DNA from 2 places in the Rhodoflexus sp. genome. Region 1 is predicted to be linked to the other one. Evidence: riboswitches for the same ligand, from Rfam matches in the RefSeq annotation. Region 1 holds a riboswitch; the other holds the start of a gene.

Region 1 (16,400 bases):
CACATTGCGCAGCACTGTAGAGTCTGTCAGGTCGCGTTGCAGGCGCGAAACGGGTAGTTTTTCAGCCAAAAAGCCAAAAATCGCGTTGGCATAAGCCAGATTGCCTTCCGCATTTTCAAAGTCAATCGGATTGATCTTGTGTGGCATAGCCGATGAGCCTACCTCATGAGCGACGGCGCGTTGTTTGAAATAGCCCATAGAAATATACGACCACACATCGCGGGCAAAATCAATCAGGATGGTGTTGATGCGGCGCAGCGCGTCAAAAAATGCTGCCAAGTGGTCGTAATTGTCAATTTGGGTTGTCCATTGAGAGCGGCGCAAGCCCAATGTTTTATTGACAAAGTTATTGGCAAAATTTTGCCAGTCAATGGCAGGATAGGCTACCTTGTGCGCGTTCATATTGCCTGTGGCGCCGCCGAATTTGGCGCTGTAAGGAACTGATTGCAAGGCTTTTAACTGTTCTTCTAAGCGATAGACAAACACCTGAATTTCTTTGCCCAAGCGGGTGGGAGAAGCCGGTTGCCCGTGCGTGAAAGCAAGCATCGGAACGTCTGCCCATTGGCTTGCCATTGCCGAGAGTTTTTGAACAACTTCGCCCAAAAGCGGCAAATAAACGGCAGTTACAGATTCTTTCAGCAAAAGCGGAATGGCTGTGTTATTAACATCCTGTGAAGTAAGTCCAAAATGTACAAATTCTTGGTAACGAGCAATTTGTAGCCGTTCAAAATGTGATTTGATGTAATATTCAACCGCTTTTACGTCGTGATTGGTCGTTTTTTCTATTTTTTTGATTTGCTGTGCATCTGTTGCGGAAAAATTGCGGTAAATGTTGCGCAATTCTTCAAAAAGATGGCTGTTAAAATCGGCCAGTTGGGGCAGCGGCAACTCGCAAAGCGCGATAAAATATTCAATTTCAACCTGTACGCGGTAGCTAATCAACCCTTGTTCAGAAAAAAAGGAGGCGAGCGCTTCGGTTTGTTTTCTGTAACGCCCATCTATCGGAGAAATTGCAGAAAGCGGGGAGAGTTCCATGCCAAGCTTTATTAAGCGACAAATATCGGATTTTTTTTCATTGATATTCCTGCAAACTTTGTTACTTTGCTATATGGTTTTTTAAACTTTAGAACAATGAACGAAGGATTCAACCCCGAAAAAATTGCTGCGCTGAAGGAAAAGTGCAAGCAAGCCAAGAAGTCATTCATATACGTAACCGACGAGCAGCAACCTGATGAGGACTCTGCTTATTTTCAATTTGTGGGTAAACACGATGGCAAAGAAGTCATTTTCGATGCGTTTATTTATCCGCTTCGCGCAGAGTACGAAATGGCAGTTTTCGACATGGCAGAGCAAAAACTGAAGGAGAAATTCCCGAACTATACCAACTATGACGAAGCCACCGAAGAGCAACAGGACTATCTGGATCTGTTGATCGAAGAGATTGAGAGTGAAGACGAAGTTGGTGTTTCTGAATTTGTCAATATTGATGAAGCAGTTGATTTTGGCATTGGCATTGACATATGTTTGAATGTAGAAGAAATCAACGACGAGGTAATCGAGAAATTTGTTCGCCAATTTAACGACGGCACGCTTGAATTGGACGACTCTGTCTATTCATTCAGCTATGCTACTGAAGATGGCGACGAGGAATAGGTATGTAAGTGGCTCTTTCTGTAGTTATTCAATAACGAAATCCTGTTAGGTTTTTGCACCTGACAGGATTTTTACAAACAGACTCTTAGCCCCTTTTTTCATCAACAATTAAAACGATACATGGAAAATTCTACCGCTACTGGCATGGATTCTCAGATAGAGCAGGAATTTCTTACCCAGATTACTAACTATGGCTTTGTCATCGAGCGGACGACCAAACGCATCCGCCAGAACCTGCAACGCCGTTTCAATGCACACCACTTTGGCGTAACCGTTGACCAGTGGGTTGTGCTGGACTGTATTTACCAAAACAAAAGCATCAGCCAGAACGAAATTGCCGATCGCACCTTTAAGGATGCCCCCACTGTTACGCGCATTATAGATCAACTCTGCAAGAAAGGACTCACTACCCGTTCGACCGATGAGAACGACCGCCGCCGGTTCATGCTGAAACTGACTGCCAAAGGATATAAGAAAGTTAATCAAATGCTGCCTGTGGTAATCCAGATGCGCAAAGACGGCTGGAAAGGACTCGATATTACTGACTATCAGCGGCTTATGCACATCATGAGCACCATCTTCAACAATCTGGATTAGAGGCAAAATTTTTTTTCGATTATTATGCGTGCATAACATTTTTTTCTTTACCTTTGTATTGTTATGCTTGCATAACATTTTTCGTGCACCTAATCATTAAACGCTGTATATTATGGAAATGGTAGAAAGAAAAGAAGCTCTCAAAGGCGGAGAGTTTCTGATTCGCGAGTCTGAAGCACATGATGTATTCATTCCTGAAGACTTTACCGAAGAACAACGCATGATGGCGCAAGCCTGTACGGACTTCCTGCGCACCGAAGTTTTCCCCAATATTGAGAAAATGGAAGATGTGGAATCAGGTTTTACCGTAGAATTGCTGAACAAAGCAGGCGAACTGGGCTTGCTGGGCATTTCAGTTCCCGAAGAATACGGCGGGCTGGGCATGAGTTTTAACACCTCTATGCTTGTAGCCGACGTATTGGGAACAGGAGGCTCTTTCTCTACTGCTTTTGGTGCACATACAGGCATCGGTACGCTGCCTATTTTGTACTATGGCAACGAAGATCAAAAGAAAAAATATTTACCAAAATTAGCTACCGGCGAGTGGAAAGCCAGTTATTGCCTCACCGAGCCTGATGCAGGTTCTGATGCAAACTCGGGCAAAACAAAAGCCCGCTTGAGCGAAGATGGCAAATATTATATCATCAACGGACAGAAAATGTGGATTACAAATGCAGGTTTTGCTGATTTGTTCATCGTTTTCGCTAAAATTGATGATGATAAAAACCTCACCGCGTTCATTGTAGAAAAAAACTACGGCGGAATTACCATGAATGACGAGGAGAAAAAACTCGGCATCAAAGGTTCTTCTACCCGTCAGGTGTTCTTCAACGACTGCCACGTGCCTGTGGAAAACATGCTTTCCACACGCGGCAATGGCTTCAAAATCGCTGTCAATATCCTTAACATTGGTCGTATCAAACTGGGTGCTGCCGTTATTGGCGCCAGCAAAGATGTGATCTCGATGGCTACGAACTATGCCAACGAGCGCAAACAATTCGGAAAATCTATCTCTTCTTTTGGAGCTATCAAATACAAAATTGGCGAGATGACGGCGCTGACTTATGCTACTGAGTCGGCTGCCTACCGTGCAGGACAGTGTATCGAAGATAAAATCGAATCGCTCATTGCCGAAGGTATGGATGAAGCGCAGGCAAAATTGAAAGGCGTAGAGCAGTTCGCGATCGAGTGTGCTATTATGAAAGTACACGGTTCTGAAGTATTAGATTACGCAGTGGACGAGAGTCTGCAAATTTATGGCGGCATGGGCTTCTCTGAAGAAGCGCCTATGGCACGCGCCTACCGCGATGCACGCATCACCCGCATCTATGAAGGGACAAACGAAATCAACCGCATGTTGCTTGTAGGAATGATCCTGAAACGTGCAATGTCGGGCGAGTTAGACGTTATGGGCCCTGCAATGGCAGTTGCCAAAGAACTGACCAGCGTTCCAACTTTTACCGCTATTGATACTTCTGTACTGTTTGCAGAAGAAAAAGAAGTAATCAAAAACCTGAAGAAAGCCGTACTGATGGTAGCAGGTAAAGCTGCTCAGACTTTCGGTCCTGCACTGGAAGAGCAACAAGAAGTGATGATGCACGTTGCCGATATGATTATCGAAACTTATGTAGCTGAATCTGCTCTGTTACGCACCGAAAAACTGATTGGCATTCGTGGTGAAGCGGCTTGCCGCCAGCACATCAACATGTCGCGCCTGTACCTGAATCGTGCAGTGGACAAAGTAGGCTACCATGGCAAAGAAGCCATTAATAGCTTTGCAACCGGAGATGAGCAGAAAGTAATGCTGATGGGCCTGAAGCGTTTTGCTAAGATGAACCCAATCAATGCAACAGCGATCCGCCGCGAAATAGCTGACTTTGTGATTGAACAGAATAAGTATCCTTTCTAATTCATCATATTTCCATTTCATTTATCCCTGATACAAGCATGAGTCTGATGGCTTATGCTTGTATGCCTTTTCAGTCATTCACCTCAACATGCAACTAATACCATATATGAATTGCATGATGGGTAAATCTACAACCATTGTCCTCTTCTTCCATTGTTCGATTAAGAGCTTCACCAATTACCAATACAGCTCCTAAGGAACAGAAAAAGGGGCAGGGATAATTTCAACGCTAACCATATGCCATTCCTACGGTATAAAAACTGCATGGTATCTGACTTATTTTAGTATAACATGGAACAATATCTTAGAAGCACCTACTTCATAGACCATACGAGCGAAGCTATCCGGTCTTTTGTGGCAGCTATTGATTTTTCAGAAGATACAACTGCTACTGAAAAAGCAGTGCGACTCTACTACACTGTTCGCGACGGCTTCCGCTATAATCCGCACAAGATTTCCATGCAGCCCGAAGATTTTCGGGCTAGCGCACAGGTGCAGCAAGCCGAAGGACATTGTATAGACAAGGCTACTATTCTGGCAGCAACAGCCCGGGCCATCGGTATTCCTTCAAGGCTGGGTTTTGCTAATGTGACCAATCATATCGGAACGGAAAAATTGGAAAAAGTGCTGGGAACTAACGTGCTGGTTTTTCACGGCTATACAGAACTCTACTTAGAGGGACGATGGGTGAAAGCCACCCCCGCCTTTAATGCAGCACTTTGCGAAAAACTGAACGTAGATCCGCTAGAATTTAATGGAAAAGAAGACTCTGTCTTTCAGCAATTTAGTCGCGATGGCAACCGCTTCATGGAATACCTGCACGACTACGGGTCTTTCGATGATCTGCCCTTCGAGCAAATGATTGGCGAGTGGCGCAAACACTACCCCAAACTATTTACCGAAGATATTGAGCAATTGATCATCTCGACAGAATAAGCCTTAGTTGATTACGCCGCTACCCTCAGTAGCGGTTTTCTTTTGTAGAAAGATACTAACAGTGAAGTAATTTGCTCGTATTCTACCAGAAAACCATCGTGTCCGTAAACGGAATCTATTTCGGCATAGCCTGCATCAGGAATCAGACGAGCCATGAACTGCTGCTCTTCAGGCGGAAACAGGATATCGGAAGAGATGCCTACAACCAATGTTTTGGCACGAACTCCTGCCAGTACATCGGCAATATCGGCGCGTCCCCGTGCTATGTTGTGGCTGTCCATCGCCCGCGAAAGGCGCAAATAGGCAATCACATTGAAGCGCTTGATCAGTTTTTCGCCCTGGTATTGCATGTAGCTTGCTGCTCTGAAATCAGTAAACTTTTCGTTCGAGCTTTCGCTTTGGCGCAGTTGGTAAGCCTTATAGTTGCGATACGACAGCAGTGCGATAGCACGGGCTGCCTTCAACCCATTTCGACCTGCGTCAGGCTGCGCCTCTTTCCACGTTGGATCGGCATAAATAGCCATGCGTTGCGCTTCGTTGAATGCGATTCCCCATGGCGAATGATAGGCATTAGAAGCCAGCATTACTAAATGACGGATGAGCGCAGGCTGGATAATCGCCCACTCAAGCGCCTGTTGCCCACCGAGCGATCCGCCTATGCAAGTATGTATTTGCTTGATATTCAAGTGTTTGCGAAGTAAATCGTGCGCGCGCACCATGTCGCGAATCGTTACTTCGGGAAAGTCTGCATAGTAATGCTTGCCCGTTGCCGGATTGATGGAAAGCGGTCCGGTACTGCCATAGCACGAACCAATCACGTTAGCACAGACAATAAAATACTCCTGCGGATCGTAAAAACGCCCCTCGCCTATCAGACCTGCCCACCAGTCGGCAGCATCGGAATTGCCTGTCAGCGCATGGCAAACCCAAATGACATTGTCCTGTGTCTGATTGAGTGTGCCAAGCGTAGTATAAGCCAATTGTAATTGTGGCAACACTGCCCCCTGCTCTAAGACAAAAGGCTGATTATATTCAAAAATACGCATGGAGGTCTTGTTTTCCATAGCTGCATGATCTGTATTGAGCGCGTGGAGTGCGGAGGTTTGCCTCGCCTTATCCATTTTTGCAAACCCCGCCCTCTCTGCGTTTGGTTGATAGATGATTATACTAAAGCGCCTTCCGGTTCTGTAATTTTTGCAAGTGCCTGCTCAATATCGCCGATGATGTCATCTACGTGCTCGATACCGACAGAAAGACGCAACAAAGTAGGCTGTATGCCTGCTGCTAACTGCTCTTTATCAGAGAGTTGCTGGTGGGTAGTTGAAGCAGGGTGAATAATCAGCGTTTTGGCATCTCCTACGTTGGCCAGATGGCTGATCAGTTGCAGGCTGTTGACAAATGCTGCCGCCCGTTCGCGATCGCCGCGCAAGGTGAAAGTCAGTACGCCGCCAAAGCCTTTCTTGAAGTACTTACGGGCTATCTGGTGGAAAGGACTGCTCGCCAGTCCGGGATAGTTAACAGCAATCACCTCAGGATGCGCCTCTAACCAACGTGCGATTTTGAGCGCATTATCTACTGTGCGATCTACACGCAGCGAAAGCGTTTCCAAACCTTGCAACAGCAGGAAGGAATTGAAAGGACTCAGCGCGGGTCCGAAGTCGCGCAGCCCCTCTACCCTTGCGCGAATGATAAAAGCAATGTTGCCAAACGGGCCTTCGCTACCAAACACCTCCCAGAAATTCAATCCATGGTAGCCTTCAGCAGGTTCTGAAAACTGTGGGAACTTGCCGTTGCCCCAGTTGTAGTTACCGCCGTCAACGATAACGCCGCCGATGCTCGTACCATGCCCGCCGATCCACTTAGTGGCAGAGGCTACTACAACGTTAGCTCCGTGCTCAATCGGACGGAACAAGTATCCGCCCGCACCAAAAGTATTATCAACAATCAGCGGTAGATCGTATTTACGTGCCAAAGCCGCTACGCGATCAAAATCAGGCACGCTGAATGCGCCATTGCCAATCGTTTCAACATAAATAGCTTTAGAATTAGCATCTATCTGCGCTTCTAAATCTTCTGCACTATCGCTGTTGGCAAATTTAACTGTAATACCCAATCTTTTGAAGGCTACTTTGAATTGGTTGTAAGTGCCGCCATATAAATAGGGGCTGCTGACAAAATTATCGCCTGCCTGCAAAATATTATTAAGTGCGATAAACTGCGCTGCCTGCCCCGAACCTACCGCCAAAGCAGCTACGCCGCCCTCCAAAGCGGCTACGCGTTTCTCAAATACGTCGGTAGTAGGATTCATCAAACGGGTGTAGATGTTGCCAAACTCTTTGAGCGCAAACAGATTAGCCCCGTGTTCAGCATCTTTGAACACATAGGAAGTAGTCTGATAGATCGGTACAGCTCTAGAGCGTGTTGTGGGATCAATTTCTTGTCCGGCATGGAGCTGTAATGTCTCGAAATGAAGTGATTTTGACATGGTTTGTTAATAAATTAAGATGGAATGTATAAAATTTGCATAAAAGATAGTAATACACACCAACCGAAGCGGTGTATCAACCCCAAAGGATCAGCAAAACAACAGGAGGACTAACAACAGTAACAACAACACATTTGAGCGAATGTGTTGGCAAAAGATCTGTTAGTGAAGGGATAATTCACAGACAAAGCTGCAAATGAATGAGGATGTGAATTTGTGGAATTAATGCTCTGTGTGTTCATAAGTAGCAATCAATTTATATTCCCCTTTTGGGTTAGGAATTAGCACCTTGAATGATTCAGGTTGCTAAGGGTTCATCGAGCCTAGTCTCTCCCCCTTTCTGTATAAATCAATTGCACGAGCAATTGACTGATATAGCAAAGTAATAAAGTGCTTTTCTAAACTCCAAACTTTGCAGGCGTTTTTTTGAAAAAAATGTACAGTCTCTTTTTTTATTGCTCGGAAAGGTATTTGTGGATCTTGTTGTAGATGTAGTCGGCGTTCAGATCCAGCCCGCTAATGGCTACTTCTGCCTGATCATAATACGGGAATCGTTTTTGATACAACTCCTTGAGTTTTTCTAAGATATGCTCAGCGCTTTCAGAGGCGAGCAGCGGGCGCTCTTGTTGCTGGCGTTCAATCCTACCTGCAATTAATGAAAGCGGTACATTAATAAAAACTGCTAACCCATGAGTATTAATCTGCTCCATGTTATCGAAAAAGCAGGGTGTTCCGCCTCCGGTGGCAACTATGGTACGCGACATTTTAAAAGTGCTATGCAAAGCCTCTTTCTCAAGCTCGCGAAAATACGCTTCACCTTTTTGTGCAAAAATATCGGCAATGCTCATTTGTGCCTGTTCTGCAATCAAATCGTCCAGATCAACGAAGTGGTATGCAATTTTGCCGGCTAATTGTTTACCTAAAGTTGTTTTGCCCGATCCGGGCATACCAATCAAATAGATACGCGAAGGAATCATTCGTATTGTAAGGGTTTAACTTTTGGTTGGCAATATACAACACAAATGGGTTTCTGAGAGAAAATTGATACATTTGCTTTGTTGTCTTGTCGGATAGTCCCATGAATGAAGTCAGACTAAAGAATCTACTATATTGGTCTTATGCTGTAGTAGCAACGCTGGTTTTTTCGGCTATTTTTATCAGTGTGGCTGCTTATCAGTACGATATAGATAGCAGTAGCATCCGCAATGTAACCTTGTACAGAGAGTTGGCAGGCCTGGTAGGCGGCGTGCTGGTAGCTTCGCTTGTTACAAGCATAAATCTGCGCAAGATCCTATTGGCAGGCTTTTTATCGCTCGCAGTAGCTTCTTTGTTTGCCTTTGCAGTACCCGGTTCATGGACATTCTGGTCGCTTTATATAGTTGTCGGTTTCATATTTGGCATTTTTCGCCTTTGCTTTGCTTATGAACTATCGCTGCAAAATAGCAGGGAGGAAGGTTTGCTTTCCGATATCTGCCACTTAGAAACTGCCTACATGTCGGGTGTAATGCTTACTGTATTGCTCTCGGGTGCAATGATTTATGCACAACAACTCGAACTGCATCAGTTATATTTAGTATCTGGTATCGCCTGCCTGGCACTCGGGGCTTTGGTCTTTTTTATGAAAGATCGTTACGAGTTTGGCAAGCCCTCTCCTATATCGGGAAATCAGTTCAAGGCTGTTGTTATGAGTCTTCCCAATATTTTGAGTACCTTATCGCGTACACTTATTGCACTGATGGCATTTTGTCTTGGGCTTATTATCATAGTTAATACTTTTATTTTTGCATGGATGAGCTACTACAATGCGAGTTTTTTACAACTAAGCGATACGCTGGTATGGCAATATACGATCCTATTAATTGCCTCTATCATCAGCAGTCGTTTGATTACTGCTGCGCTGGTACATTATTTTCCTTTACAGGCTATTCTGATTACCAAACTATTGATAAGCATTATCATCATTATGATTTTTGCTGTTAGTATGTTTGATTTTCAGCCCACTAGTACAATAGACTCGATGCCCGATCTGCCAACACCTATGTTGCTAATATTGGTACTCTCTTTTACTACGGGAAGCATTGGCCCTGTATTGGTAGGCATTGCAACCTTCCACTCCCCCATTGAAAGGCGCGGACACATCTTGGGTCTAATTACTGTTGTTACGGTTATAGGTGCAATTGCAGGCAGATTACTTTTTAACCAAATGAACAAACTGTTCGATCCTGTCGTACTTTTGGGAAGTATGGTGATCCCATTGGCTATCACAGTGGTTTTGAGTACATTATTTATCTACGATTTAAGAAGAAGCACTTCATCAGCTGCCTAATGAAAGAATCTGACAGACCTCTTATACTAATTTCTAACGATGACGGCATTACAGCCAAAGGTATCAGCGTACTGGTAGAAGCCATGCGTCCGCTGGGCGATCTGCTGGTAGTAGCGCCCAACAGCCCGCAGTCGGGCATGGGACACGCCATCACGATCCACTCGCCGCTCAAAATCTACAGATCATCTGTTTTTGAGGGCGTAGAGTCTTACGAAAGTTCGGGAACTCCAGCCGATTGCATCAAACTGGCAAAGTATTACATCCTTAAGGATAGAACCCCTGACCTTGTCGTTAGCGGCATTAACCACGGCAGCAATACTTCTATCAGCATTCTCTATTCGGGTACGATGTCGGCCGCGATCGAAGCCGCGATCGAAGGAATGCCTGCCATCGGCTTTTCGCTCTGCGATTTTAGCAAAGATGCCGACTTTAGCCATGTCATCCCCTATGTAACCTCGATCGCACAGCAAGTGCTCAAGACAGGGCTGCCACGCGGAACAGCACTCAATGTCAATTTTCCAAGAAAACAGGAAGAAGAGATCAAAGGCATCAAGATCTGCCGTCAGGCAAAAGCCCGCTGGAAGGAAGAGTTTGACGAACGAACTGATCCCTACGGCAGAAAATACCTGTGGCTGGCAGGTAGTTTTGAAAATCCCGATAAAGGCGAAGATACCGACGAGTGGGCAATTGCACATAATTATGTCTCAGTAGTGCCCTGCCTCTTCGACCTGACGGCGCATCATGCGATGGCGACGCTTAACTACGAGTGGGATATCTTGCGCGAAACAGCGCCTCGCATTATCAAAGAACACTACGATAACTTCTGATGCTACTGATGATTGCTGTTGTGCAACGCGTTACAGAAGCCTCTGTAACCATAGAAGGACATGTACACGGGCAGATTGCAACAGGCTTTCTGGTGCTGCTGGGCATTGCCAACAACGATACCACCGAAGACGTAGAATGGCTGGCAGGAAAAATTGCCGGGCTGCGTATTTTTAGCGACGAGGAGGGAAAAATGAACCGCGCACTGGCAGATATTGATGGTAACATCTTGCTTATCAGCCAGTTTACGCTGCATGCAAGCACCAAAAAAGGCAATCGTCCCTCGTTCATAGAGGCTGCCCCACCGCCTGTGGCTATTCCACTTTACGAGGCAATGATTGCCCGCTTGCAACAACTGACCGGTAAAAAAATTGAAACGGGTATTTTTGGCGCTGATATGAAAGTGCGCCTGCTCAACGACGGCCCCGTAACGATCATCATTGATTCCAAAAATAAAAAATAGTTCTTATGACCATCCGGGAAGCCCAAAAAATTGTTGATGAATGGATCAGCACGATCGGTGTGCGCTACTTCAACGAACTGACCAACACTGCCATATTGATGGAGGAAGTCGGCGAAGTGGCCCGCATCATGGCTCGAAAATATGGCGAACAGTCGTTCAAAGCATCCGATCAAGAAGTAGATTTGGGCGAAGAGATGGCAGATGTACTTTTTGTATTAATTTGCTTAGCCAATCAGACGGGAATAGACCTGACCGAAGCCTTCCAACGGCGCATGGACAAAAAAACCAAACGCGATGCAACCCGCCACAAGGAAAACGAAAAGCTGCAATAAACAGTCTTTTCATTTAATATCGAACGCCGGTCAGTTGTTCACTCATTTCCCAAAGTCGGCGGGCAATTTGCGCGTCTGTAGCAGCGGCAATCATATTTCGTCGCATTCGTTTTTTATAGAAGTAGCCACCGCTGATGCCTTTGACATCGGGCGAAGTAGCCAGATAGATTGAGGTTTCAGCACCTTCTTCCTCGCTGATCAGGAAAGGTTTGGCAATTTTGAACAGCCACGCGAACCAGCCCGAAGTATCACCTGCAAAACCTGAGTTAACAGCCCCGGGATGAAGCGAATTGGCTGTAATATTTTTTCCTGCCGTTTTTCTGGCAAGTTCTGCCGTAAAGATAATATTGCACAACTTAGAGACGCAATAGGCTTTTATACCACTATATCCACGTTCCATTTGTAGATTTTCCAAACTAAAAGGAGCATAGCGATGTGCTTCGGAAGCCACGCATACTACCCGTGCCTCTCCGTTCTGGGCAGCAGCTTTTTCCAAGGCAGGCATTAGCAATCCTGTCAGCATAAAATAGCCCAAATGATTGACCGCAAAAGTTGTTTCTATGCCGTCTTCAGTCAGTTGTCGCTTGTCGGAAGCCAGAAACCCTGCATTATTGACCAGCACATCTAAGCGATCGTAACGGGCAAGGAACTGCGCAGCCGCCTTCCGAATCTGCTGCTGTGAGGCAAAATCTACCTGAATAACCTCCACTTTGTCGTTGCCCGAAAGGTTGATGATTGCATCGCGGGCTGCATTTGCCTTTGCAAGGTTGCGGCACATCATCACAACCCTATCCCCGCGTTTGGCAAGTGCGATGGCTGTTACTTTGCCAATACCCGAATTAGCGCCCGTTACGATGCTGATTTTATTTTCCATAAGCCGATATATATCAGCCAACAAGTTAAAACAACCGAAGGCTTTTAGCAAGTATCGCGGCGGCAAAATGAAAAGAGTTGTTTCTAATCCTCGCGCTGCAAGGTTTCAAGGGCTGCTTTCAGATTAGCGATGCGCTGCTCCTGACGGCGGATCGTCGGTTCGGCTGCCCGCGACTCGCAGTCCGTAGCAATACATCGCTCGCAGGTTTCACCTACTAAGCGGATGGGAATTGCTGGATCGTTCCAAAAGCGAATACTCTTCTTAAGCGCATCATTGACAAGCAAGCCAATCGAAACGCTGTGAATTATAGGCGAACCTTTAAACGAAGGCTTTGCCATACTCAGAATCAGGTACTCTTTTTCAAGCCCGTAGTATTTGGAGCGCTGCGCCTTGCACAATACGTCCGCCTCGCCTGCCTGTAGCTTTGCCCGCAAGTCCTGAATGACCTGAATGGACACCCAACGACGACAGTAATGCTCGTTGAGCATAGATGCGTGAGGTGCTTGCAAACCTGAGAGATGCAGTTCTTTGCTCAAATCGTAGAGGTCTGTACCTGCCCGATTGTTGAAACGGAGGAAAAACAGCTCATGCAACCCAAAAAAACGCGGCAATAAATTGGTCAATCGGTGGTAAAACAACTCTGGGGCAACTTGGTATTTATCCAACAGTTGCAGCAGTAGCTCAGGCTGAAAGGCTTTGGACTGAAAAACGGCTCGCAGATCTGCCAGAAACTCTTCGCGAGGTAAAAAAAGTGCGCAACTAAAATATGACCCTTTAAAATTATTGACTGCCTGATCAAAAGAGTTTACCTCTACCCACGAGGTAGTATAAGAGCGATCCGTGATTTTCATAAACTGAAAGCCCAGCTCGCGCCCCAGAATAAAGCATTTTTGCGTCTCGCTTAGGTCTTTGTTGAGCAACAGCCGCGGCTGTTTACCCTTCAATGTTACCGAACGAAGTTCTTGTAATTCAGGCTGTTGTGAAAGCCCATTTTCCTCGATGCGATAGTTGTACGCATCGCTGAGAATACGGATCAGCTCTTGCGCACACAGCGGGAAATGATGAATTGCATGTTGCTTTTTAAAGGCTTCTACCTGTTGCTCGATATCGTCAAAATAATTTTCGTGCATTTCTTGGTAGGAGCGCAGCGCCGAGAAGTAAATATGCTCTACCTTCATGCCGTAGTTGCGGCTGATTTCAATGATGGTGTTGATAAAGGCATTGAGTTTTACAGGCGCAACCGACAGAATGTCAAATAGTTGAGACTTATCTATCCCAAAAAAATCCAGCGGCAACTCTTCCAGCAAGTTGGTGCGCAGCAATTCGGCGACAGGTTTGAGACTCTTTTGGGTCTGAAGTGAAACCAACCAGTCGTAGCTTACGCCGAGGCTATCTGCCAACTGGGCAATCTTTTCAATTTTAGGCAGCTTTTTTCCTTTCTCGATTTCGTTGAGATACGATACCGAAAGGCCTGCCTTTTCGGCAAGTTCGCTTTGAGAAATATTTTTTTCACTGCGCAACTGTCTGATTTTCAAACCAAAAAGTAGCTTAACTGCCGATTCGCGGATAGGAGGACGGGACATAGAGTTTTTCGTTAGTTTTATTCATTATACCATGCAATGAGGTCTCTCAACTGAATTATCAGCCGGTACACCATTGTACCCGGATTGGCTTGCAGTGGCTTATTTCCTGCTTTTTGATGAAAGTTTTCCAATAACTGCGCACGCCGAATAGCTTCCGTTTCATTGCCTATTGCCTCTATTATGTCCAAAATAGTAAGGTTGCCATGAACATACTCAAACTTATCGTAACTAAGGTACTGCCGTATAGTTTCCTGTAAACGCAGATAAACTTCTTGCCTGCCTATCGGATGATCGGGGGCTACATCTGCTACGTGTAGCAGCAGCCATAATTCAAACACCTCATTGCTAAATGCAAGATTCAAATTTTCAGCAATCGCATTACCCCACGCCTCCTCAAAATTTTGCAACGTAGTTGGGTTATTACCTTCATCATCTTTGTCAAATACAAGCCAAACCTCATCTGCTTCTTTTTTAGCTTCCTCATGTAGCAGGTTTCGCTCGCGGATTGCCTGTTCTACAATGCCTTTGGTCTTCCTGCCTGTACCTACTGTCCTGATAAAAACTGTTTCAGGTGGAAAAAGTAAAGTAAAACGCTCAAAATAAGCAGGTTCTGTTTTCTGGTCTTCGCAAATAATCAGCATAAAATGCTTGTACTTGCGCCAGCGAATAGGACGACTGATCTCACTGCGCGCTTCCTTACCTGTTAGCTTGCCTCTTTTTGCCATTGCATCTGCCGAATAAGTTCTTGAAATTTACCCAGCAGCGGCACTGCGCCATAGCGCCCTTCCATGTAGCGCTTTTCTTTATTGGCATCCATGCGTTCTTTGGAAGGCTTTGCGCTGCCTTGCTTATCTGTGTAATAGATAAAATCGGAAAGTGCATATATTTCGCTGCTTTCCCAGTCGTTTTTTTCTACAAAATAAATTTGATCGCGGCGCAGATGTGCGTAGCTGAGCAGGTTGGTATCGTGTGTGGCAAAAATCAGTTGTGCCCGTCGGGGATTGGTTGCAGGATTCAGAAACAGTTCAATGATTTGCAGGGTCATTAGCGGGTGCAATGTTGCTTCTATTTCATCGGCTATCAGTACGCCCCCATTCAACAGCGTCCACAGTACAGGCCCGCTCAGATGAAAGGCTTTCTTTGTTCCGGCAGATTCCCGCTCATCAAAATCCCAGCGAAGCAGGTTAGCTGTCGGCTTGCCATTTTCTGCATATAACTTATGTGCAGCTTGTACTTTGGGCGTAAGGGTTTGTATCGGTATTGGCTTTCGTAAATTATCCTTATTTTCATCAGACGCTCCTGTAAGTTCAATATCTGCCAGCCCTACGCCGACTTTTTGCAAGTAATGCCGAATGAGCGTCTGATAATCAGCCTGTTGCAGTAGATTTAATGTCGTAGGATTGTTGGCAAGCTGCAAACTGTCAATGCTTACCAGATGGCGAAACCAGCTCATAATTTTGACAGCCTCTTCTACGTTCATCATATCGGCTGTTGAAAGGAACAGACCATTGGCGCGGGTGGCATCAACAGCAATATTAATCACTGACTTATTGCCTTTGAACCCGTGCTTAATGTCAATCGTCTCACCCTCACGTTGAAACAGCAGCACTTCGCGCCCTGTTGTTTTACGAAAAAGCCATTCCTGTTCCACCGCATCAGCCTTGAAAATCAGCCCGTAACGATAGCGTGAAGGCGGAATAACAAAAGTAATTTCTAAGGTACACGGGCGCTCCTGCCAGCCTTGGCGCAGCAAGAAAGGGTCGTAGGGCAACTTTACAGTTGACGAGTCTTTGGCTGAATACTTGACAAGACGCTCCAGCAGGCCAATTGCTTTTAGCAGATTACTTTTTCCGCTACCGTTAGCGCCATACAAAGCAACCGCATTCAATGCTTCAAAGCGACCTGCGTGAAAGATATTCTGCGGATATTCCTGCTGTTGCCGCGCCGGAAGCAGACTAATAATCTGCTCCTCACCTACGGAACGGTAGTTAGCAACTCTAAATTCAATCAACATGGCTTAAAATGTGGCTTTTTTGTAAAAATACACAAGTTCGCTTGAAATATAAAGAACTACGCCAGTTCATTAAATACTTTGCTTGACCTGATCACACCACACAACATTCCAGCGAATTTTCGCTCAAAAAAAGAATTTCGGTAAAGCTAAAAAAATTTTTGGGCTTTTCAAGCAGCGCAATACCCGCTCTGAGACCTCCCTGATGCCTTTCGCTTAAAAAAATCATTTTGCGAAAAAATTTATTTTGCGAAAATTCGCTTGACTTGTGTTTTTCTCTTTTGTAAGTTTGTATCATCAATTACATCAGACACCAACAGGATATGGAAGCCATGCAGACAGATACCGCCATTCAATTTTTAGCGCCCGTAACGCCGCAACAGGAGGAAATCCTCAGCCCCACAGC
Region 2 (16,400 bases), on a different contig from region 1:
ATAGCCAAAATAGCGGGCGCAGGACCGTTGATGGTCATGGAAACCGAAGTGGCAGGGTGGCAGAGGTCGAAGCCGGAGTAGAGTTTCTTTGCGTCGTCCAGCGTAGCGACGCTCACGCCGGAGTTGCCTATTTTGCCGTAAATATCGGGGCGATGGTCGGGGTTTTCGCCGTAGAGCGTAACCGAATCAAACGCCGTAGAAAGTCGCTTGGCAGGCATTCCTTTCGAGAGAAAATGAAAACGGCGATTGGTTTTTTCCGGTCCGCCTTCGCCTGCAAACATACGCGCTGGGTCTTCGCCTTCGCGTTTGAGCGGGAATACGCCCGCCGTATAGGGGAAAAATCCGGGCGTGTTTTCAGTCAGCAGCCAAGTGAGGATGTCGCCCCAGTCTTCGTATTTAGGCAGCGCCACTTTGGGGATTTTCAGCCCTGAAAGCGAGGTTGTGTAAAGGTCTTGCGCAATGACTTTGTCGCGTACCTGAAAGTAGTACTTATCGGCGCGATAGCGTTTTTTGACCTCTTCCCAAGATTCCAGCAAACGGCGACATTCAGGGTCTAAGCGTTCGCTAAGTGTCTGGTATTGAGCGATTAAATCTTTCAAATAGTCGGGTTCGTCCTGTACGTATTCAATGGCGCGAACGGCGCTTTTTTCTTCGCCTTCGGTTACAGTAACGTCAATGCGCTTCTGTCCGATGCCTTCGCGCAAGTGTATGATTGCGCCGTGCAATTGGTACATTTTGCGGGCAATTGCGCTTTGTTCTTTGACAAATTGCTTGTATTGGTCAAGCGTTTCGCAAATTTCGGCCAGATAGCGCGTGCGGTCGGACGGAATAATCGGCTTGGGCAGCGAAGTGAGCGGTGAGCCGCCGTCGCTTGCATCGGCATGAATCCAACTTAGCGAAACGCCGCGGCTTTCCATGCGTTCGCGCAGTTTGCCCATCGTTTTGCGGAACAGCAAGTTCGTTCCGGCATCGTTGAACTGGCTGGCAATCGTGCCGAAAACGGGCAGTTGCTCATCGGGCGTATCCCAAAGGTTGTGGTTGCGGCGGTATTGCTTGCGCACATCGCGCAGGGCATCTAATGAACCGCGCTTGTCAAATTTATTAATAGCAATCAGGTCTGCAAAGTCCAACATGTCAATTTTTTCCAATTGCGTCTGCGCGCCAAATTCATTGGTCATTACGTAGAGCGACACGTCGGAGTGTTCAATAATTTCCGTGTCGGACTGCCCGATGCCCGAAGTTTCTACAATCACCAAATCAAAGTTGGCGGCTTTGCAAATGTCAATCGCCTGCTGCACGTGGCGACTGAGCGCCAAATTGCTCTGACGGGTTGCCAGCGAACGCATGTACACACGCGGATTGTCGGCGCTGTTCATGCGGATACGGTCGCCCAGCAGCGCGCCGCCCGTTTTCCGCTTAGAAGGGTCAACAGAAATAATCGCCAGTTTGCGGTCGGTGTATTCATAAAGGAAACGGCGAATCAACTCGTCCACCATGCTGGACTTACCCGCGCCGCCTGTTCCCGTAATGCCCAGCACAGGCACATCGGCGCGCGGCCGAACAGTTACTGTTTCATAAACCTCCGGATGATTTTCCGCCAGCGAGATGAGCCTGCCTAAGTGCGCGGGATTGCTCCAGTCAATGGCTTTATGTCCTTCGGTGAGGAAGCATGAAGCCTGCAAGGGGTCAAAATCAGACTTTTGCATCAGGTCGTTAATCATGCCCTGCAAGCCCATTTGCCGCCCGTCGTCGGGGCTGTAAATGCGTGTGATGCCGTAGGCGTGCAGTTCTTCTATTTCGGTAGGCAGAATGGTGCCGCCGCCGCCGCCAAAAATGCGGATATGACCACAGCCGCGTTCCTGCAACAGGTCGTAGATATATTTGAAATACTCCACGTGTCCGCCTTGATACGATGTAATAGCGATTGCTTGCACATCTTCCTGAATGGCGCATTCCACTACTTCACGCGCCGAGCGGTTATGTCCTAAGTGAATCACTTCCGCCCCCGTCGCCTGCATCATGCGGCGCATGAGGTTGATGGCGGCATCGTGCCCGTCAAAGAGAGAGGCTGCCGTTACTATGCGGATTTTGTGTTTGGGTTGGTAAGGTAGCATGGATTTGGGTGTTTATTGGTCAAGCAAATTTAACCCAAAATGAATGGAACCTAAGCGCCTTTGGCATCAAGCGCTTTATTCGTCTTCGCCTTTTTGATAGCCTTCGTAGTGGTAGGACTGCTCAATACCTTTAAGAATAATCTCTCTGTTGTTAATTTCTTCGGTGAGATGGGCGGAAAGCAGCACGCGCAGTTCCAAATCGTTGATGGGGCTTCTTTACATTGCCTGCAAATACAATTCCTTGCTGATAAATTGCCAATCCACCACTTTTTTGAGCCTTTTTTTCAATAGCATATCTAACCAAATGCGCATCGCTCTGCCGTTGCTCTCCAAAAAGGGGTGTGCGATGTTCATTTCCACATATTTGGCAATGATTTCCTCAAAAGTATTTTCAGGCATTTGTTCAATTTTTGCCAGCGCCTCTTTCAGATACAAAGCCGTAGCAAAGCGAAAGCCGCCTTTGGAAATATTTTGGGTACGAATTTGCCCTGCAAAGTCATACAAACCGCCAAAAAGATAGGTGTGGATTTGCTGCAACCCCTTAGTAGTCCCGACCTCTATCTTCTCAATATCGCCTGTCTCAAACAGCCGGTACGCGTTTTGGATGCTTTGCTTGTCTATGTTTTTCATGGTTAGAGCCGTATTATACCAGAATAAATTCAACCTTAGCGCATTTTCCGTTTCGAGCATGGCGCTCTTTGTGATGAATGGCTTTTGACCACAAAGAACGCCATGTTTAAAATGCTGATACACTGAAATTTAATTGCTGCCTTATTTTTTCGCCAGACGGAAGTTCAGGCGGGCGAAGTAGAACGCACCACCCATGCCCATCTGCACGGGCGCGTATTTGAATACGCCGAAGTAGCTGTTCGGATAAATCTGCTCGTCGGGGAATACATTGAAGAGGTTGTTTGCGCCTATAGTCAGCGAAAGCGAAGGCAACAGTTCGTAAGCTAATGAAAGATCGGTTACCAATTTGCCGCTGTGTACTTGCACCTCGCCGAAGGGAAAGCCGTTGCGCGTAACTTCGCCGAAGTAGGTATTGCGCAGCAACACACCAAACTTGCCGATATTATAGCCCACTCCTGCATTGATTTTAGAGCGCGGATTGCTGCGCTCAATCAAGGTGCGCTCCGCTGGGCTGAAATAAATGTCTTCCTGACCAACCAGCGCGGGCGGAATACTCAGTTCATCGCCTACTTCTATGCGGTTGAAGTTGGCTGCCAGCGTCAAATCCAGTTTGCCGGAGCCGATTGGAGTGCGGTATTGCGCCACCGCATCAATGCCCTGTACCTGTACGTTCACCGCATTGGTGAAAAATCGGGCTACGTCTGCGCCAAAAGGCAGCAGCAGTCGCTGAATTTCAGGCACATCGCCGCCGAAGGGATCTTGCCCGAAGCCGCCTGTGAGTACCACGCGGTCGTTGATGCGCGTACTGTAACCGTCAATGGTCAGGCTAAAATTACCCATCGGGCTGAAGGTTGCGCCTACGCTGTAATTCACTGAGGTTTCATGCTTCAACTTTGGAATACCCAAAGCTGCTGCAATCGGGCTGTTGTTGGCAAAAAATCCTGATTCGCCCAAACGTCCGTTAGGCAAAATGTCGGTCGTTACGGAGGTGAAAAACTGCTGGTGCAGCGAGGGAGCGCGGAAGCCTGTGCTCAAAGCGCCACGCAGCGCAAAGCTGTTGGTCAGGTTGAAGCGGGTCGCTAATTTGCCGTTCAAAGTTGCGCCGAAATCGCTGTAATTTTCAAAACGGGCTGCCGCCTCTACTGTCCATTTTTTGCTAATGTCCAATTCCGCATCGGCATACAGCGCCACGTTGTTGCGGCTGGCATTAACGGCGCGCGCAAAACCATTGAACGACTGCGCACCGCCTGCCAAACCGCTTGGATTGGTTGTAGTGCCGTCAGGTTGGGTTACTAAGGCATAATTGCGCCATGAAGCCTCTTCACCTGCACGAATTTGGTAGTTTTCCAGACGGAATTCCGCGCCGAAAGCAAGGTTCAAACCACTCAAAACGCCTGCATAGAAGCGGCTCAAATCGGCGTTCATCGTGTTTTGCAAAAAGGAATGACCGCCCGCATCAAAGCGCTTAGGGCTTGCCTGACGCAGCGAGGCATTGTTCGTATTGTCCACTGTGTAGTCAAAGCGGTTATTGCCCAGCGTGTTGCTCAGGTCAAACAACCAACCGCTGTTGAAGCGGTGTTTCAAACCTACTGCCAATGAGCCATCAAAAATATTGGACAAAGTGCTGGGCTGGAAACCAAGCGGGAAGATTTCAGGTACTACGCGGTTAGTTTCCGAAGGCAGGCGGCGGAAACCGTTACCCTTGCCCCGACGATAGTTCAAACCACTGAAAGCATAGAGTTCGGTATTTTTGCTATTGCCCAGCGGCAGGCTGAAATTGAAGAACAGCGAGGCATTGTCTATCGCCGCATCACCCACGCGGAAGTTGAAATCATCGCGGGTCAGTCCGCGACGCGCCAATTCGTTGTCGTCAAAGCGACGGGATGCGGCAGGGTCGTCTGTAAACACATAGGCAAAAAAGTTACCCAAAGCGGACTGGTCAAAAATAATCAGGTCGTGGTTGTTGGTGCGGTTAGTCTGCCCGCGGTGGTAATATTCGCCTGTGATGTTCAGGTAGCCGCCTTTTTTGCCTATATCAAAGCCGTAGTTGGCGTTGAACTGCGTCATCTGCCCGTCGCCTGCCGAGGTAATGCCCGAAGAAGCATTGACGTTGAGCAGGTTTGTATTTTTCTTCAGTACAATGTTGATAACGCCTGCAATGGCATCCGAGCCGTATTGCGCCGAAGCGCCGTCGCGCAGGATTTCAATGCGCTCAATCGCTGCGGCAGGGATGGAGTTCAGGTCAGTACCGACCGTGCCATTGCCGAAAGTGCCCTGATTGTTGAGCAACGAAGTGGTATGTCTGCGCTTGCCGTTAATCAGCACGAGGGTCTGGTCGGGGCCAAGTCCGCGCAGCGAAGCAGGATCAATGTGTTCTGTACCGTCCGAAGCCGACTGACGGTTGGCATTGAACGAAGGAGCCAGATAGGTCAGAATCTGGTTCACGTCGTATTGCGGAACGACCTGTTGCAGGGCTGCCATGTCAATCACATCTACCGGAACGGTCGTGTTCAGTTCGGTGCGATTAATGTTGCGCGAACCTACAATCTGGATGTCCTGAATCATGCGGTCGGCAGGTGCAAGACTCACGTTGATGGTCGTTTCGCTGCCCACGCTGATTTCCTGTGTCTGATAGCCTATGTAGCTGAAAACCAGCACATCGCCCGATTTGGCGCGTATCTGATACTGCCCGTTGCCGGCGGTTGTAGTGCCCTGCGTCGTATTTTTGATACGAATGCTTACGCCGGCGAGCGATTCAGAATTCCCCGATTCGGTTACAGTGCCTTTAATGGTTAGTTGTTGTGCCAGTAGTGGACTGCTCAAAAGCAATAGCAGCGCCAACTGCAAGAAAAAAATTTTTCTCATGCGGGAAAGTGATTAAGTAAAAATGTGGAATAAGTGACGACTGTGAAAAAACAGCAGGAATTTACAATTGTTCAACATGCAAAACAACAATTAAATTTATTTTTCCCAAAATCGGGTTAGGATTTAGCACCTTGATTTTCAGGTTGCTAAGGGTTCGCAGAGCCTAATCTCTCCCCCTTTCTTAATAAATCAATTGACAGGTTGACAATTGAGTGCTGCAAAGGAGTGTTACAAATGATAGATCGCCAAAATAATTAGGCAGATTTTTGCAATGGTTTCAATAACTGGTCAAATTAACACGTTCTTTTTTACCGCAGAGTGCGCAAAGATTCAATCGCAAAGTACACAAAGAGAAAGACCATCAAAAAAACACTTAGCGGACTTGGCGGTAGCTATTTTTAAAGCGCGTTTTAAACTGCTTACTTACCCATTTTGAGCCAGTAAATCGCCAAGCCTGCGACCATAATCAGTGTGCTGATCAATGATTCCCAAGGCTTTTCATAAGCCACAAAACCAAGAATCCACGTATTGGCGAGCAGAAAAACGGCAGGCGTAACAGGATAGCCCCACATTTTGTACGGCAAAGGGCGGTTCGGATGGCGCAAGCGAAGTACGTACACCCCCGCCACTGCCAGCGAAGTCAGCATCATCAGTACAAAGCCTGTGTACATCATCGCCTGCTCAAAACTTGCCGTGTAGATAAACAGCAGTGTAATGACGGTTTGGGAAATGGTTGCATAAACGGGAGTCTGCCTGCCGCTGACTTTTGCCAAAACGCTCATGAAGGAATAGTCTTCGCCCATGACTTTAAGGATGCGCGGACCAATGAACACCATCGCGCTAACGGTAGAAAGCAGCAGCAGCGCAATCAGCAGCGAAAGCACGTCGCCAATTGCAGAGCCGAAAATATAGGTGCCTGCCAAAAAGCCAATTTCAATTTTTCCTGCCAAATCGGCAATTGGAACGGTATAAAGAAATACAAAATTGACAGCTGTGTAAAGCATCGTTACCAAAAGCGTACTGCCAAAGAGAGAAACAGGCAAATCGCGCTGCGGGTTGCGCAATTCGCCCGCGATGTAGATGGCTGCGTTCCAGCCCGTGTAGGCATAAGACACATAGACGAGCGAAACGGCAAAAGGTGCAGAAGCCAGCCAAGCCCAATCCGAAGCCTGCGGCATGAGGCTGAACTCAACGGGCTGCTCCACAAAAGCAATCGCCGCTACAAAAAACATAACCACGAGCAGTTTGAGCAGCGTGAAAAAGTTTTGGAAATAGCTGCCTACTTTAACGCTGTACGAATGTATGAGCGCAAAAGCAACCACAACCGCTGCCGCCGTGTGTGTCGTTGGCAAATCGGGAAACACTGCTGCCGTGTATTTTGCCAGCGCTACGGCAGCCAGCGCAGTTGGTGCAGCAAAGCCGACAGTTGCTGAAACCCAGCCCGCCAGAAAACCAATGGCAGGGTGGTAAATTTCGCCCAGCAGGTGGTATTCACCCCCCGAACGGGGCGAAGCAGCACCCAGTTCGCCGTAGGCAAGCGCACCACAGAAAGCAATTAATCCGCCAATTGGCCAGAGCATCAGCAGTGCAAAAACAGAGGTTATGTCGGCAGCCTGAAAACCTAAGCTGGTAAATACGCCCGTGCCAATCATATTGGCAACTACTACCGAGCCTGCAGTCATTACTCCGATATTACCCGCAATAGGTTGATTGGTTTTATTGCTCACTTATATGATTTGATTTTGTTTGGTTTACGTAGCGACATAGCACACGGATTGGGGCAGATGACGCGGATTGACACGGTTTTTTCTGTTGCTATTACCGTTGTTCGTGTCCTCACGAACGACATCCCATACGCAAGTGGTTTGTGAGGACACAAACCACGGCATTAGTGTCCCCACGAACAACCATTTCAAGGGGCGATGTGCCATTAATCCACTGCCCAGATTTCATACAAGGCTTCACCACGGCTGTTTTTGCCTTTGTGATGCCAGTCTTTGTCTTTTATCTCAAAGTCAAAAGTCAGGCTTGCACCTACGCGGCTGTTGTCGCGGCTGAAAAACTTGATATTTTCGGTGTATTTGCCGTCTTGCACAGTATAAGTACCGCCGCCGCAGCCGAAGAACTGCTTGGTATCTGTGTTGATGGCTGCCCAAACGAAGTAGCCGCCTGTCAGCAACTTAATGGTTTTGCGGGCGCTGCGCGGCGAACGGGTTTCTTTGCCTTCTGCATCTACCCTGCCTGCAAAGCGCCATAAGCCTGTCAGCGAAGTAGCGCCATCGTCTATTTTCGTCCATGTTTCTGTACTACCTTCGGGTGTGATGATATTCATCTGTTTGCCGTCAGCAGCAACTGAAAAAGTAAATGAGCGGTTGCTGCCAACCAACGTAGAGTCCGCTGAGTTGAACTCCAGCGTTCCGATGAACTGATCGCCTGCTATGCGATACGTGCCGCCCAACACGCCTATGAACTGCTTGTCCTGCTCGTTGAAGGCAGCTGAAACAAAATAACTGTCGCTCATCATATAGATAACTTCAGCACCTGCGGGTATCCCTTGCGGATTCATCACCCGCCACGTTCCTTTCAAGCGGGCATCCTGCGCATACACAAGACCCACTGTCAGCATCCCGATAACGGTCAGCCATAATTTCACATGTTTCATCATTTGATTAAGGGTTGGTTAAACAGGGGTTAAAGATAGCCGATTTCCATGAGTTCATATTTTTTAAAGGCTGCCACGAGGTTTTATGCCGTTTGTAGGCTAATTTGTGCATATCAACAAATTAATATCAAGAAAAACGAAATATGAGAACGATTGGACTATTGCTACTGGCTGTTCTGTTGTTGGCAGCGCCCGAAGCATGGACACAAAAGAAAGGCAAACCTGCTGCCATCGCTCGTTTAGACCCTTCCAAACCCGAAGATGCTGTTAAAATTATGCGCAAACTGCAAACCAGTTTGAAAGATGATGAAGATGTGGTTTATTGGTGGGAAGGCAATGTTTACAGCCGCGTCCCCGGCGAAAAAGACCGCCTGCTGTTTACCTATCAGGCAATGAACGTGCGCCGCAGCGCTACCCTGTCAGACCCTGAAAAAGGCTATGGCTACCGCATGGTATCGCGTGAGCTGCTTTTCTACCAAGACCCACAGACCAAAGAAATCATGCGCACGTGGAAAAATCCATGGACGGGTAAAGAAGTGGAAGTAGTTCACGTCGCCAACGACCCTGTAAACTCGCGCCCGATTTTTGCCAATGCCAACAGCTCTAACCCGTATAAACTGCCCGGTACTATCAAAGACGATATGTTCTTAGCAACTTTTGAAGTGCCTTTGTTCTACTCCAACCCGTTGGCAGGTGATTATCAGGACTATATAGGCGGAACTTACCAAGCGATGGAAATCTTTAACTTTGCCTGCAATACCGATGACCTGCTCGATGCTAATAAAAACACCGCCGAAAAAGCGATTGTAGCATGGAATCGCGTTTCTAAGTGGTTGCCGTGGATGGAAATGGGCGACCGCGCAGGGCAGCTGATTTTCAGCGGTTTAGGCAAAAAATTAAAAAGTTGGGACGATTTGCCCGAAGCGATGAAACAAGAAATTAAAACCAATTATCCTATCTACGTAACCGCGCCGCCAACCAACGACGAGCGCCCCAACGAAACGAGTTGGACGGTTTTTAAGAAATACATTGACGCAAAAAGACGGCAAAAATAAGCATGGAAAGCACGCGCAGTCCGTGGCAAACCCTTTCTTCCAAAGTCGTTTACGACAACCGTTGGATTTCTGTCAGGGAAGATGAGGTAATCAACCCTGCCGGAAATCTCGGCATTTATGGGGTGGTCAGTTTCAAGAACATTGCTATCGGCATTGTTCCCATTGATGCCAATGGCTACACGTGGTTAGTTGGGCAGTACCGCTATCCGCTCAATGAATATTCGTGGGAAATACCGATGGGCGGGGGACACAAAGAGTTGGATGTGCTTGCTTCGGCACAGCGCGAACTCAAAGAAGAAACAGGATTGACCGCTCAAAAGTGGACTTGCCTGATGAAACTGCACACCTCCAACTCTGTTACCGATGAAGTCGGCTATGTATTCCTTGCCGAAGATTTGCAGTCGGGCGAAACCGAATTTGAAGAAACCGAACAACTCGCCCTTTGGCATTTGCCTTTTAGCGAAGCGGTGGCAATGGCGATGGACGGACGCATCACCGATGCCATCAGCGTGGCAGGCTTGCTCAAAGCGGCGGCAGTTGTCAAATAGCGGCAACAAACAAACAGCCATTTCCACAAAAGCAGAAATGGCTGTTTGCTTGTAATCGTCTGAAAACTATCCTAAATATTCAGCTAATTGACTTGCCTTTGAAGATACACGCATTTTCTTGAGCGCTTTCTCTTTGATCTGGCGCACACGCTCGCGGGTAGTGCCCATAATCTCACCGATCTGATCCAGCGTCATTGGCGACTCGATACCAATACCAAAGAACAACTTCAAGATTTTGCGCTCGCGCTCGCTCAGGATAGAAAGCGCACGCTCGGTTTCGATACTCAAAGACTCGTTGTACTCAACATTTTTATCGGTGCTTTCTGTGGTATCGTCAGACATTACGTCGAGCAGCGTACCGCCATCTTCATTATCAAAAGGCGCATCTACGGAAATCTGACGCACGGAAGTGGTCATGATTCCTTTAATCTCTTTCAAATCCATTTCGAGGATTTCAGCCAACTCTTCAGGCGTTGGTTCGCGCTCGTACTGTTGCTCCCATTCGCCTGTAGCTGTTTTGAGCTTGTTCAAAGCATTGGTCTTATTGGCAGGCAAACGCACGATACGGCCGTTTTCGGCAATCGCCTGCATAATTGACTGACGAATCCACCAAACAGCATAAGAAATAAATTTGAAACCGCGCGTCTCATCAAACTTTTGGGCAGCCTTAATCAAACCTAAGTTACCTTCATTAATCAGGTCGTTGAGAGGCATATGTCCATTCTGATACTGCTTGGCTACCGACACAACGAATCGGAGGTTGGCTTTAGTCAGTTTGTCTAATGCGGCCTTGTCGCCCTGCTTAATGCGGCGTGCCAAATCTACCTCTTCGTCCACAGTCAGCATTTCGATACGGCTGATTTCTGTGAAGTACTTCTCAAGGGTAGCGCTTTCACGACGGTCGGTAATAGTGTTTGTAATTTTTAACTGACGCATTGGCTTGCAGATTTTTTTATAGTTATAAACAAATAACGTGATAAACAATAGCATTATTTTTCCTGCCACAAAAAACGCGATCCTCACAACATGAGGAAGGTAAGTTTTGCAACAGGTTAATCAGCGACAAAGTTTGTTTGCAACATGGTGTGAAGGCGCAAAGTTAGAAAACCCAACAAATACAAAATAAATTATTGCGGACTTTTTTTCCGGTAATTCGCTTAATTAACCGATCTGACAATCAAAATACTGGGACATTTGGCAATCCATTCGGGAAACTGTTCGGTTAGTCTTTCGTAAGTACGTCTGCTAACAAGCAGCAAGTCATAACCAACCAGCGGCCAATCAATTACCACAGACGATACTTTCAATATATCAACAGAAAAACTTTCGTAAAAGTTTATCGGTACTATATTTTTTTCGTCGGGTAAGTACAAATCGCTCTGTACGACTGTCAAATGCTGCGCTCCGCCGGCAATAAATTGCTGTACATAAGGCAAAAGTGCCATATCGCCGGGCGCATCGAGCAGTAGGAGCAGCTTTCTGACCTTGTCTAAGCCTCTATCTACGAAGATACCTATTTCTGCATCAACTTCATTGAGAAATCGCTGCACAAGTCCGCCGGTTTTTTCTGTTGTAAATAAAGAACGCGCTCCCCCGACAAGCAATAAGTCAAAATTACCCTTTTCTACGGTTTCTTCCACTTCTTTGACCAAGTCGTCGGTTGTCCGATAAATACAGTTGATAGCCACTTGCAATTGGTTTGCCATTTCTTTGATCGGCGCAAAACCTTCTTGCTCGAATATCTGTGCATCAATCGGGCTTACCTGCGAATTAGGTGTAATATGCAACGCTGTTATCTTCAAATTATTGTAGGGCGGTGTACCCATTTGGGCGGCCAAATGTAGCAGTTTGCGCCCCATAGCAGGTACGCCAAATGAAATGAGGATGTGATAGCTTTCTTTGTCTGCCGTGTCCACTGTGGCTGGTCGCAGCCATTCGGAAACCTTATCAATCAAATCCAGCGCAGGCCCAGTCATCATCGTCGTAGCAACAGCCATAATGACCATCATCGCAAATATTTCGGGACTCAGCAGCCCCAAGTCGTAGCCGATATTGAGCACGACTAATTCCATCAGCCCGCGCGTGTTCATTAATGCGCCGAGTATGAAACTATTCGACCAAGGCAGTCCAACTAAGCGCGCAGGGACGACCGTTCCCATCGTTTTTCCTACAACAGCTACGGCAACAATAACGGCACAAGTTGTCCAAAGGCTACTGTTATTCAATAAGCCGATCTCGGTGCGCAAGCCGGTAAATACAAAAAAAAGCGGCAGGAGGAGTACCAAACTTACATCTTCTACTTTTTCTGCCAAAATCTCTTTGAAACGAATGTTATGCGGAATGACTGCACCTGCCAAAAATGCTCCAAAAAACGCATGGATGCCGATTAGTTCGGTGATTAGTGCTGAGACGAGCAACAAAAGGAAAATAAATGTAATGACTGTGCGGTTGATATTTTCTTTGGATGCATATATCTCCGAAAACTTGATTAGAAATGGGCGAACGCCATAGAGCATCGCTGCCACATAAACAGCCGATGCACCTACGGTCAGCAATGCACCGCCGGTACTCCCCGCCTTTACAGTAGCAACTACTACGGCAAAAAGACACCATGCAGTAATATCATCTACAGCCGCACAGGTAATGATCATGCTGCCGAAAACGGTTTTGCTCAGCCCGCGCTCTTGCACAATGCGCGCCAATACGGGAAAAGCGGCTATGCTTATGGCAATCCCCATAAACAGTGCAAAGCCCATAAAGGGAGTGCTTGCAAGTGCAAATTTTTCATACAGAAAATACGCCAGCCCTACACCCATCGTATAGGCGATAATGATACTCGTATGGCTGATAATAATTGCCTTGCTCGCTTGCTTCCGCAGTACGGACAGATCCAGTTCGATGCCGATGATAAACATAAAAAGCACTAACCCAAACTGACTCAGCGCCTGCAAACCGGGTAGCGAGTCGGCAGGGAAAAGAAAAGCAGTAAAATCAGGAAATAGATTGCCAACCAGAGAAGGGCCGAGAATGATACCCGCCAGAATTTCACCTACTACGGAAGGCTGGCCGAGCCGCGTAGCAAGAATTCCCATCAGGCGTGCAAAAAACACTACCACAATTACTTGCAGCAAGAGCAAGGCGGCCGGATGATGTAGATTTTCAGCCAATGCTGCCCAGAGATCGGTCTCTGTTGCGGCGGCAGATCTCGTTTCAGCCGACGGATCTATACCTTTAGAAAAAGCACTGCCTTGGTAGAAAATCCACCAGAGCAGTGCGGCAGCACCTACGATCAGTGTCGCAAAGACAACAAGTACCCGATTCAAACGACTATCTGAATTTAGACTTGAGTTTAGCCAGTAGGGTATTCATATCCTCTTCAGGTTTAGGCTGTTGGCGTTGTTTGCTTTGTTTATTCCTTGCATCGGGCATGGCAGTCTTTTTTGCTTTTGCTTTATCGGTCTTATCGGCAGCGGGTGCTTGCTTCTGAGTACCTTTCATGCTCAATGCAATGCGCTTGCGGGCTACGTCAACTTCTGTGACGGTTACCACCACGCGCTGATGTACTTTGACTACATCGCTCGGATGCTCGATGAAGCGGTCTGCCATCTGGCTGAGGTGTACCAACCCGTCTTGATGCACGCCGATATCTACAAAAGCACCAAAGTTGGTGATATTGGTAACAATACCGGGAAGTCTCATGCCAACTTTCAGATCGCTGATGCTGTGTACGCTGTCATCAAAAGAGAAAACCTCGAACTGCTCGCGAGGATCGCGGCCCGGCTTGGCTAATTCTTTGACAATGTCCTGTAAAGTTGGCAGCCCGACCGTATCGGTGATGTACTTTTTCAGGTCAATTTTCTTGCGTAACTCTTCGCTGCGCATCAGATCCTGAACGGTACAGTTCAGATCGGCAGCCATTTTTTCTACAATGTGATAGCTTTCGGGATGAACAGCACTTGCATCCAGCGGGTTCTCCCCGTTGCGGATGCGCAAAAAGCCTGCTGCCTGTTCAAATACTTTATCGCCCAGACGCGGTACTTTTTTCAGTTCGCTACGGTTTTTGAACGGCCCGTACAAATCGCGATAGTCCACAATATTTTGCGCCAGCGAAGGCCCCAAACCTGAAACATAGGTCAGCAACTCTTTACTTGCCGTATTAACTTCTACGCCTACGGCATTCACACAACTGATGACCACATCATCCAGAGAATGCTTCAGTGCGCTTTGGTCTACATCGTGCTGGTACTGTCCTACTCCGATGGATTTAGGATCTATCTTTACCAGTTCGGCTAGTGGATCCATTAGGCGACGACCGATAGAAACCGCGCCGCGCACGGTAACATCGTGGTTGGGGAACTCCTTTCGGGCAGCATCGGAAGCAGAGTACACAGAAGCGCCGCTTTCGTTAACCATCACCACCTGAATATTTTTAGGCAGATGAATATTTTTGACAAACTGCTCGGTTTCGCGACTGGCCGTCCCGTTACCGATGGCTATTGCCTGAATTTTGTACTCTTCGCACATGCTGCGGATCTTCATGCTGGCATCGGCGGTTTTCTTTTGTGGCTCGTGCGGGTAGATTGTATCGTTGTGGAGTAGTTTGCCTTGCGCATCGAGGCAAACAATTTTGCAACCTGTGCGAAAGCCGGGATCAATGGCCAGTACGCGCTTTTCGCCCAGTGGCGAAGCCAATAGCAACTGGCGCAGATTATTGGCGAACACCTTGATTGCTTCTTCGTCGGCGCGTTTTTTGGTCAATGCACGAACTTCTGTTTCCATCGAGGGGCCCAGCAAGCGCTTGTATGCGTCTATCACGGCCATTTTCACCTGATCGCTGCTCGGATTGGTATTTTTGACAAACTGATTGATGAGCAGGGAAAGTGCTTCTTCTTCTTCAGGGAAAGATGTAAGTGAAATAAAATTTTCCTTTTCTGCCCGACGCATCGCCAAAATACGGTGTGAGGGCGCATCGGCAATATTTTCCTCCCAGTCAAAATAGTCTTTGTATTTCTGTGCTTCGTTTTCTTTGCCTGCGATTACTTTTGCTTTGAACTTGCCTTTGTTCAAAAAAAGTTCGCGCATATTGGAACGCGCTTGCGCATCTTCGCTGACGCGCTCGGCAATAATGTGTCGTGCGCCTGTAAGTGCTTCCTCAATTGTTTTAACACCTTTTTCTTCATTGATAAAGGTGAGTACTGCCTCAAGCAAGTCTGTCCGGTCGTCTTGTGCCTGCAAAATATCAGCCAGCGGCTCCAATCCTTTCTCTCGTGCCTCAGTTGCTTTGGTGCGTCTTTTCGGACGATACGGAAGGTACAAATCTTCCAGACGCGCCATTGTTTCGGCTGCCATAAATGCTGCTTCCAGCTCCGGCGTGAGTTTGCCCATTTCGCGCATTGATTCGAGAATTGCTTCTCTGCGCTTGTCTAACTCGCGCAACTGGGCAACCCTATCGCGGATGGTGGCTACTGCTACTTCGTCAAGGCTGCCCGTAACTTCTTTGCGATAACGCGAAATAAATGGAACGGTAGCTCCGCTATCCAACAGCTCAACCGTAGCTTGTACCTGCCTTGGGGCGACACTCAGTTCGCCGGCGATTTGCAGGAAGTATTTTTCCATAAGAATTTTTGAATGGCAAAGTGGATTGATACTACAAAATTATGCAAATACGCATCATTTCGCATCTTCAGGCGGGTCAATCAGTCGCAGATTGAAGTCCTCCTCGTGACCTGTGCGTCCCAATATGATATCAATTTCGTAGTTGGCTGCCGGAGCAAGCGGTGTATTGAGCAAGCGACGGAATGTCTTAATTGCGCTTTCGTTTTGCCCAACTTTCTTCAACGCGAGCCCTTGCAGAAAAATAAAAGGCAATTGCTCTCCCGCATTGGTTGTCTTTTTGATCATTGCATCGGTAGCCGCAATAACTGCCTTGTAGTTTTGCTGGTGATAGGGAATAAGGGTGCGCAACAACTGTGCGCGCTGGTTATCGGGATCTATGGCAAGTAACTCGTTTAGTGTTTTTGCGGCATCTTCGTACCTGCCAAGTTGAAACTGATACTCGCTGATCGTCATCAGAGACTCTTTCTTTTTGATGGTGCTGCTCTCGTGCTGGACAGCATTTTGCAACTGCGGGAGCGTTGTGCTGTGGTCTACTTTCCGCTTGGCAAGTTGCACCGAAATAACATGAGCTGAAGGAAAATCTTTTTCAATAGCTAATGCTTTTTCGACAAAATGATTGGCCAAGTTGTCTTCATACATGCGGAAATAGGTAAGCGCCATAGCTGTGAAATATTTGGGAGAATAGCGCTCGATGCGGTTTTTGAAAACCCCAAACTCTGCATTTTTCCAACTTGCAGCAGCTTTTTCGTATTGATTTTGATGAAATTGGGCAAAGCCCAACTCATAGTAATACTTAGCCTTGACAGCAGGCAGCTGTGCAGCTATTTTAGGTATGTATTTCTGCAAAGCAGCCTCAGCATCGGCATATTTACCAACCATGTTACTGATTTTGGCATAATAGTACACAGCA

Evidence for each region. A riboswitch is a leader RNA that binds a small molecule or an ion and turns the genes downstream of it on or off. The one in region 1 is predicted to bind S-adenosylmethionine.
Region 2: another riboswitch for S-adenosylmethionine. It lies ahead of ACWIP2_RS12200 (TonB-dependent receptor); the one in region 1 lies ahead of ACWIP2_RS11115 (O-acetylhomoserine aminocarboxypropyltransferase/cysteine synthase family protein).

What each region holds. Positions count from the first base shown of each region.
Region 1 is NZ_JBRCHD010000048.1:26,720-43,119, reverse strand. Features, by position in the region: gene purB (adenylosuccinate lyase) at 1-1,035, opposite strand, end outside; gene ACWIP2_RS11140 (hypothetical protein) at 1,132-1,653, shown strand; gene ACWIP2_RS11135 (MarR family winged helix-turn-helix transcriptional regulator) at 1,774-2,250, shown strand; gene ACWIP2_RS11130 (acyl-CoA dehydrogenase family protein) at 2,363-4,159, shown strand; gene ACWIP2_RS11125 (transglutaminase-like domain-containing protein) at 4,451-5,095, shown strand; gene metX (homoserine O-acetyltransferase MetX) at 5,107-6,216, opposite strand; gene ACWIP2_RS11115 (O-acetylhomoserine aminocarboxypropyltransferase/cysteine synthase family protein) at 6,258-7,580, opposite strand; SAM riboswitch class I at 7,834-7,931, opposite strand; gene ACWIP2_RS11110 (shikimate kinase) at 8,033-8,557, opposite strand; gene ACWIP2_RS11105 (MFS transporter) at 8,659-9,906, shown strand; gene surE (5'/3'-nucleotidase SurE) at 9,906-10,733, shown strand; gene dtd (D-aminoacyl-tRNA deacylase) at 10,742-11,194, shown strand; gene ACWIP2_RS11090 (nucleotide pyrophosphohydrolase) at 11,200-11,526, shown strand; gene ACWIP2_RS11085 (SDR family oxidoreductase) at 11,540-12,400, opposite strand; gene ACWIP2_RS11080 (helix-turn-helix domain-containing protein) at 12,484-13,983, opposite strand; gene ACWIP2_RS11075 (RloB family protein) at 14,001-14,708, opposite strand; gene ACWIP2_RS11070 (AAA family ATPase) at 14,687-15,997, opposite strand; gene aceB (malate synthase A) at 16,318-16,400, shown strand, end outside.
Region 2 is NZ_JBRCHD010000053.1:91,813-108,212, reverse strand. Features, by position in the region: gene ACWIP2_RS12215 (methylmalonyl-CoA mutase family protein) at 1-2,114, opposite strand, end outside; gene ACWIP2_RS12210 (hypothetical protein) at 2,190-2,312, opposite strand; gene fic (protein adenylyltransferase Fic) at 2,331-2,744, opposite strand; gene ACWIP2_RS12200 (TonB-dependent receptor) at 2,886-5,609, opposite strand; SAM riboswitch class I at 5,703-5,800, opposite strand; gene ACWIP2_RS12195 (APC family permease) at 6,029-7,336, opposite strand; gene ACWIP2_RS12190 (membrane or secreted protein) at 7,540-8,274, opposite strand; gene ACWIP2_RS12185 (DUF1838 family protein) at 8,415-9,326, shown strand; gene ACWIP2_RS12180 (NUDIX domain-containing protein) at 9,329-9,874, shown strand; gene ACWIP2_RS12175 (sigma-70 family RNA polymerase sigma factor) at 9,941-10,810, opposite strand; gene ACWIP2_RS12170 (cation:proton antiporter) at 11,032-13,197, opposite strand; gene ACWIP2_RS12165 (Tex family protein) at 13,202-15,490, opposite strand; gene ACWIP2_RS12160 (tetratricopeptide repeat protein) at 15,545-16,400, opposite strand, start outside.